Regions from separate parts of the Mycobacterium sp. NGS68 genome, predicted to be linked through region 2. Evidence: predicted binding sites of a transcription regulator. Region 2 holds the regulator's gene; the other holds the start of a gene.
The links. The regulator LexA, encoded in region 2, represses DNA repair genes until DNA is damaged. The targets are predictions, from matches to a motif close to CGAACANNTGTTCG.
Positions count from the first base shown of each region.

Region 1: a site for LexA is predicted at 2,203-2,216, ahead of ruvC (crossover junction endodeoxyribonuclease RuvC). Genes of this name have one in related genera too.

Region 1 is NZ_JCALCE010000044.1:23,926-27,328, reverse strand. It holds gene ruvB (Holliday junction branch migration DNA helicase RuvB) at 1-1,044, opposite strand; gene ruvA (Holliday junction branch migration protein RuvA) at 1,041-1,631, opposite strand; gene ruvC (crossover junction endodeoxyribonuclease RuvC) at 1,628-2,182, opposite strand; gene AC5Y5V_RS28230 (DUF4178 domain-containing protein) at 2,306-2,923, shown strand; gene AC5Y5V_RS28225 (DUF2617 family protein) at 2,933-3,403, shown strand, end outside.
Region 2 is NZ_JCALCE010000012.1:105,895-109,297, forward strand. It holds gene AC5Y5V_RS15415 (sunset domain-containing protein) at 1-1,175, shown strand, start outside; gene lexA (transcriptional repressor LexA) at 1,185-1,853, opposite strand; gene AC5Y5V_RS15425 (LysM peptidoglycan-binding domain-containing protein) at 2,149-2,646, shown strand; gene nrdR (transcriptional regulator NrdR) at 2,738-3,202, shown strand; gene AC5Y5V_RS15435 (peroxynitrite isomerase) at 3,244-3,403, shown strand, end outside.

The DNA of each region.
Region 1 (3,403 bases), on a different contig from region 2:
CTAATCGAACAGCCCTGGCTGGCCGGGCCCCATCACCCCGGCCGGCGGGATCATGCCGAGGTGCTTCCATGCCTGCGCGGTGGCCACCCTTCCACGAGGAGTGCGGGCGACCATGCCGGCCCGCACCAGGAACGGCTCGCACACCTCCTCGACGGTCGCGGCCTCCTCCCCGACCGCCACCGCCAGCGTCGACACCCCGACGGGCCCGCCGCCGAAGCTCCGCGTCAACGCCGACAAGACGGCCCGGTCAAGCCGGTCCAGGCCCAGCTCGTCGACGTCGTAAACGGCCAGCGCGGACTTGGCGACATCGCGGGTGATCACGCCGTCGGCGCGCACCTCGGCGTAGTCGCGGACCCGGCGCAGTAGCCGGTTGGCGATCCGCGGCGTCCCGCGGGAGCGCCGCGCGATCTCCGCGCCGGCCTCCGCACCCAGCTCGATGCCCAGGATTCCGGCGGAGCGGGCCAGCACCCGCTCCAGTTCGGCGGGCTCGTAGAAGTCCATGTGCGCGGTGAACCCGAACCGGTCGCGCAGCGGGCCCGTCAAAGCGCCGGACCGGGTGGTGGCGCCGACCAGCGTGAACGGCGCGACCTCGAGCGGAATCGACGTGGCGCCGGGCCCCTTGCCGACGACGACGTCGACGCGGAAGTCCTCCATCGCGAGGTAGAGCATCTCCTCGGCGGGCCGGGCGATGCGGTGGATCTCGTCGATGAACAGCACGTCGTGCTCGACGAGGTTGGACAGCATCGCGGCCAGGTCCCCGGCGCGCTCGAGCGCGGGCCCCGACGTCACCCGCAACGACGAGCCCAGCTCGGCGGCGATGATCATCGCCAGCGACGTCTTGCCCAGCCCCGGCGGACCGGACAGCAGGATGTGATCCGGTGTGCCGCCGCGGTTCTTGGCGCCCTCGATGACCAGCTGCAGCTGTTCGCGCACGCGCGGCTGGCCGATGAACTCCCGCAGCGAGCGGGGCCGCAGGCTGCCGTCGATGTCGCCCTCGCCGACGGTCAGCGCCGGGCTGACCTCGCGCTCGTCGGGGTCCATCATCGCGACTTGCCCAGCATTGACAGGGCTGCGCGCAGCGCGCTCGACGTCGAGGCGTCATGATCCGACGCCAGCACCTTGTCGGTGGCCTCCTCGGCCTGTTTGGCCGCAAAACCCAGCCCGACCAGGGCTTCCACCACCGGGCTGCGCACGGCATTGCCGTTGACCAGCGGCGCCGCCCCGCCCGTCACCACCCCGACCTTGTCGCGCAACTCCACCACCATGCGCTCGGCGCCGCGCTTGCCGATGCCGGGCACCCGGGTCAGCGCGGCGACGTCGCCGTCGCCCAGCGCCTGCCGCAGTGCCGTCACGTCGTGCACCGCCAGCGTCGCCATGGCGAGCCGGGGGCCGACGCCGGTGACGGACAGCAGCGTCAGGAACAGGTCGCGGGTCTCGCGGTCGCCGAACCCGTACAGCGTCTGCGAGTCCTCCCGCACGATCATCGCCGTGACCAGCCGCGCCTCGGTCCCCTGCCGCAGCGTCGCCAGCGTCGACGGCGTCGCATTCACCCGGTAGCCCACGCCGCCGGCCTCGATCACCACATGGTCGAGCGCCACCTCGAGCACCTCGCCGCGCACCGAGGCGATCATCGGGCGGCCTTCAGCTTGGTCAGGTAGGCGTGCCGCTGGCGCGCGGCCAGCGCCTCGGCCTCGGCCATCCGGGCCAGCATCGGCGCCCGCCAGCAGTGGCAGATGGCCAGGGCCAGCGCGTCCGCCGCGTCGGCCGGCGTCGGCTTGGCCTGCAGCGCAAGGATTTTGGTGACCATCGCGGTGACCTGCGCCTTGTCGGCCGAGCCGTTGCCGGTGACCGCGGCCTTGACCTCGCTGGGCGTGTGGAAGTGCACGTCGATGCCGCGCTTGGCCGCCGCCAGGGCGATCACGCCGCCGGCCTGCGCGGTGCCCATCACCGTCGACACGTTGTGCTGCGAAAACACCCGCTCGACGGCCAGCACGTCGGGACAGTGCGTATCCAGCCAGTGTTCGACGGCGTCGCTGATGGCCAGCAGCCGCTTGGCCAGCGGCACGTCCGACGGCGTGCGCACCACGTCGACATCCAGCGCGACGACATGGCGCCCGCGGCCGCTTTCGACGACGGACAACCCGCACCGCGTCAGCCCGGGATCGACGCCCATCACGCGCATCGCATGCTCCCCAACTAGTACGAACAACTGTTCGAGAGCCTAGCCGCCGGGACCGACAACTCTGGGTAGGGACACGCCACCGATCGCTGCTGTTACGTTATGCCCACGACGAGAGGGCATTGAGTGGGACCACAGCTGATCGTGATCGCGGTGGCGCTGTTCATCGTATCGATTCTGGTTCTGATCTACGCTCTCAAAAAGCCCAAGACGCCCAAGGCCGGCCCCCACCAGGACCCGCTGGCGTTCAATGCCTCGCTTTTCGCTCCGCAATTCGGGCCGCGGCAACTCGGGCCCGGTGCGATCGTCAGCCACGGCGGCATCGACTACGTGGTGCGCGGGTCGGTCACCTACCGCCAGGGCCCGTTCGTGTGGTGGGAGCACCTAATCGAGGGCGGCGACCAGCCCCTGTGGCTGAGCGTCGAGGACGACGACGGGCGGCTCGAGCTGGCAATGTGGGTCACCCGCAAGGACCTGTCCACGCTGCAGCCCGGCGGCGAGCACGTGGTCGACGGCGTGACGTTCCGCGAGATCGAGCACGGTCGCGCCGGCTACACCACCGAAGGCACGACGGGCCTGCCGGCCGGCGGTGAGATGGACTTCGTGGATTACGCCAACGCCGACGAGACCGCCCTGCTGTCCTTCGAGCGCTGGGCACCCGGCATGCCGTGGGAGGTATCCACGGGCAGGTCGGTGCTGACCGGCGAGCTCACCGTGTACCCCGCACCCCCGCCCGCGGGATAGGGGCCGCCGGTGCCGCTCCATCAGCTCGCCGTGGCTCCGGCGGACGTACGCGGGGACAGGCTCAGCCTCGCGCTCAACGCCCCCGCGCCGCGGCCGTTGGCCAGCCACCGACTGGATCATCCCGACGGCGGCCGCGCCCTGCTGCTCGGGGTCCTCGGCGCGTCGCATGTGGTGGTGATCGGCCAGCCGGAACCCCTGTTCTCCGAACAGGTTTCGTGCACCGGCAGCGACGGCAGCCTGCCCGAACAGACCGGCGCCCCCGGCTACACCCTGCGGTCCGGCACCGACATGCACGACGAGCCGACGTTCCGCCGACTGGCCGCCGACCTGCGCCAACGCTGCGCGGCCGAAACCGGTTGGCTCGGCGGCGTTTTCCCCGGCGACGAGGCCGCCCTGACCGCGCTGGCCGCCGAGCCCGACGGCGCCGGTTGGCGCTGGCAGACCTGGCATCTCTACCCAAGCCCGGCCGGCGGCACCGTC
Region 2 (3,403 bases):
TGCAGGTATCCGGTCAGAACCAGCCGAGCGGCTCGGCGATGCCCGCGCAGGCCAAGAAGTTCGCCTGGCACTGGTGGTACTTGCTGGCGGCCATCCCGCTGCTGGTGCTGCTGGTCCTGGTGGTGCTGGTGCTGACCGGATGGCGACGGCGCCGCGCCGGCCATGACGCCACCGGCTACGCCTATGAGGCCCCCGCCTACGAGCCTGACCACGAGCTAGACCACGCCGAGCATGGCTACGATGCCGCGGCCGCCGAACCGTGGGCTCACGATGACGCCGAATTCGACACCCACCAGCGCCCCCTTTCCGACGTGCATCCGTCGGAGCATCCGGACGGTGAAACCACCCGGATCAGCTGGCCGCGCAGCGCCGCGACCGCGGTGGTGCCGGAGGACGACGTGCCCTCCGAAGGACACGACCCTGACGACGAAGACGACTTTGCTGCCCTCGGTTTCGACGAGGAATTCGACGCCGAAGACGAAGACCCCGACGACGTGGACACCGACTCCATCCCGGTGCTGACGCATCCCGGCTTTGCGGGCCCCGACGAGGACACCGGCATCCCCGACGACCCGGCCGACGACGTCTTCACCGAGGCCCCACCGGAAGCCGGCTACTCCGACGACGTCTTTACCGAGGCGCCGCCCGACGCCCGCTATGCCGACGACCTGTTCGCCGAGGACGTGTTCGCTGACGACGTGGCGGCCGAGGACGTGGCGGCGGAAGCCGAGTTCCTCGAAGTCTCCGAGGTCTCCGGAGTCTCTGAGGTGCCCGAGATGTCCGCAATTCCCGAGTCGTTCGAGGCCCCCGAGTTCAGGGACGCCCCGGAAGCCGCGCCCAAGGCCGGCCGGCACGCGGCGATCGACAGCGAGCCCGGCGAGGACGACGACGGGGCGGAGATCACGGACATCATCCCCGCCGCGGGTCCGGCCGCCGCTGCGGAACGGGTCGGCGCCCCGCCGGTCGCGCTCGGCCAGGCGCAGCCCGCGCGCCCGACCATCCACCTGCCGTTGGACGACCCGTATCAGGCGCCCGACGGCTACCCCATCAAAGCCAGCGCGCGCTTCGGCCTGTATTACACGCCCAGCAGCGCGCTCTACGAGGACACTCTTCCCGAAATCTGGCTTGCCAGTGAGGAAGTCGCCGAAGCCAACGGCTTCATCAAGGCCGACTGAGGCTCCCGGCTATATCTTGCGGATCACCGTCACGACCTTGCCCAGGATGGTCGCATCGTTGCCGGGGATGGGATCGAACGCCGGGTTGTGCGGCATCAGCCACACCTGACCGCCCGCGCGCTTGAACGTCTTGACGGTGGCCTCGCCGTCGATCATGGCCGCGACGATGTCGCCGTTGTCGGCGACGTGCTGCTGACGCACCACGACCCAGTCGCCGTCGCAGATCGCGGCCTCGACCATCGAATCGCCCACGACCTTGAGCAGGAAGAGCGTGCCCTCGCCGACCAGCTCGCGTGGCAGCGGAAAGACGTCCTCGACGGCTTCCTCGGCGAGGATCGGACCGCCCGCCGCGATGCGTCCGAGCACGGGGACAAAGGTGGGCTCGGGCAAGGCGTCCGACCCGGCCACGTCGGTGACGGGCGGTGACGCGGCGCCGGCGACGTCGTCCGCGCTGCGGACATCGACCGCCCGCGGGCGGTTCGGGTCACGCCGCAGATAGCCCTTGCGCTCCAGGGTGCGCAGCTGGTGCGCCACGGAGGACGTCGACGTCAGGCCGACGGCGTCCCCGATCTCCCGGATGCTTGGGGGATAACCGCGGGTGGTTACCGAGGCGCGGATGACATTGAGGATGGTGCGCTGCCGTTCGGTGAGCCCCGAAGTGTCGTTGCTGTCGCTCATGCCACTGAATGTAGCCGTACCCGCCGACAGAATCAAACATGTGTTCGACGGGTGTGTCGCGGCGGCCCTCAGCCGCGATATCCGCCCGCAAGCTGCTGAATAACATGTGTGTAACTCTCGTCGAGTTCGGGTATCCGGGGCTCCATGACAGGAATCGAGACCGACGAACTTGTCGGTGGGGTGATCTAGCGTTTTGCTCGTGCGACACGCTTCGCTCAAATGTTCGGGTATCGAACACACGGGCGACTACAGTGTCGAACACACGAGCGAGAACCAGTCGACCGGAGGAACGCACATGACAATCATCTACACAGTCTCGCCGCGTACCGGCAGCCGCAGTGGCTATGACGGCCCGGGTAGCCTCGGCGCCCCCGTTCGGGGCCCCCGCTACGCGCCCGCCCGGTCCACCCGGCCCGGCCCGTCCCGGCCGGCAGGCGCGCCGAGCAGCTACCGCGGTACCGGTGTCCGGACGTCCGTCGCGTCGCACCGCCGTCGCCCGGTCCCGTTCGCGACGACGCTGGGCCTGGCGCTGCTGGCCGGGATGATCACCCTGTGGCTGGGCCTGGTCGGCCATTTCGGGCAGCTGGCCAACGGCGGTGATACGGCCGCCACGCACGTACCGGACCGGCTGGCCGTGGTCCGGGTCGAGCCCGGCGAGTCCCTTCAGGACCTGGCGGCGCGGGTGGCCCCCGACGCGCCGGTCCGTCAGGTCGCCGACCGCATCCGCGAGTTGAACGACCTCGGTTCTCCGTCATTGGTCGCGGGCCAGACCCTGATCGCACCGGTCGGCTAGGCGGTACCGAGTATTCGCCCTGCGGGGGAGCGCACAGGTACTCTCGGAGTCGTCTGCGGTACCCGGATGTCAGGACGGCAAAGGAGCGGCGATGCACTGTCCGTTCTGCCGGCATCCGGACTCGCGTGTGATCGATTCGCGGGAAACCGATGAGGGCCAAGCGATTAGGCGTCGCCGGTCGTGCCCCGAGTGCGGGCGGCGATTTACCACGGTCGAGACCGCGGTGCTCGCCGTCGTGAAGCGCAGCGGCGTCACTGAGCCCTTTAGCAGGGAGAAGGTGATCAGTGGCGTCCGCCGGGCCTGCCAGGGGCGTCAGGTGGACGACGACGCGCTGAATCTGCTGGCCCAGCAGGTGGAAGACACCGTGCGGGCGGCTGGATCGCCGGAGATCGCGAGCCACGAGGTCGGTTTGGCGATCCTTGGACCGTTGCGCGAACTCGACGAGGTCGCCTACCTGAGATTCGCGTCGGTATACCGGTCCTTTTCGTCCGCCGACGACTTCGAACGCGAGATCGAGGCGCTGCGCGCGCACCGCAAGGTCTCGACGCCGAACTGACGAGCGCGAAGGCCGGCACGCCGCCGGACTACGGTACTTTCATGTCTTTCGACCTGCATCCCAACCTCGAGTCGCTCGCACCATTGCTTGGCACCTGGGCGGGTCGCGGCAAGGGCGTGTATCCGACGATCGAGCCGTTCGAGTATCTCGAGGAAGTCGTGTTCTCCCACGTGGGCAAGCCGTTTCTGGCTTACGCGCAAA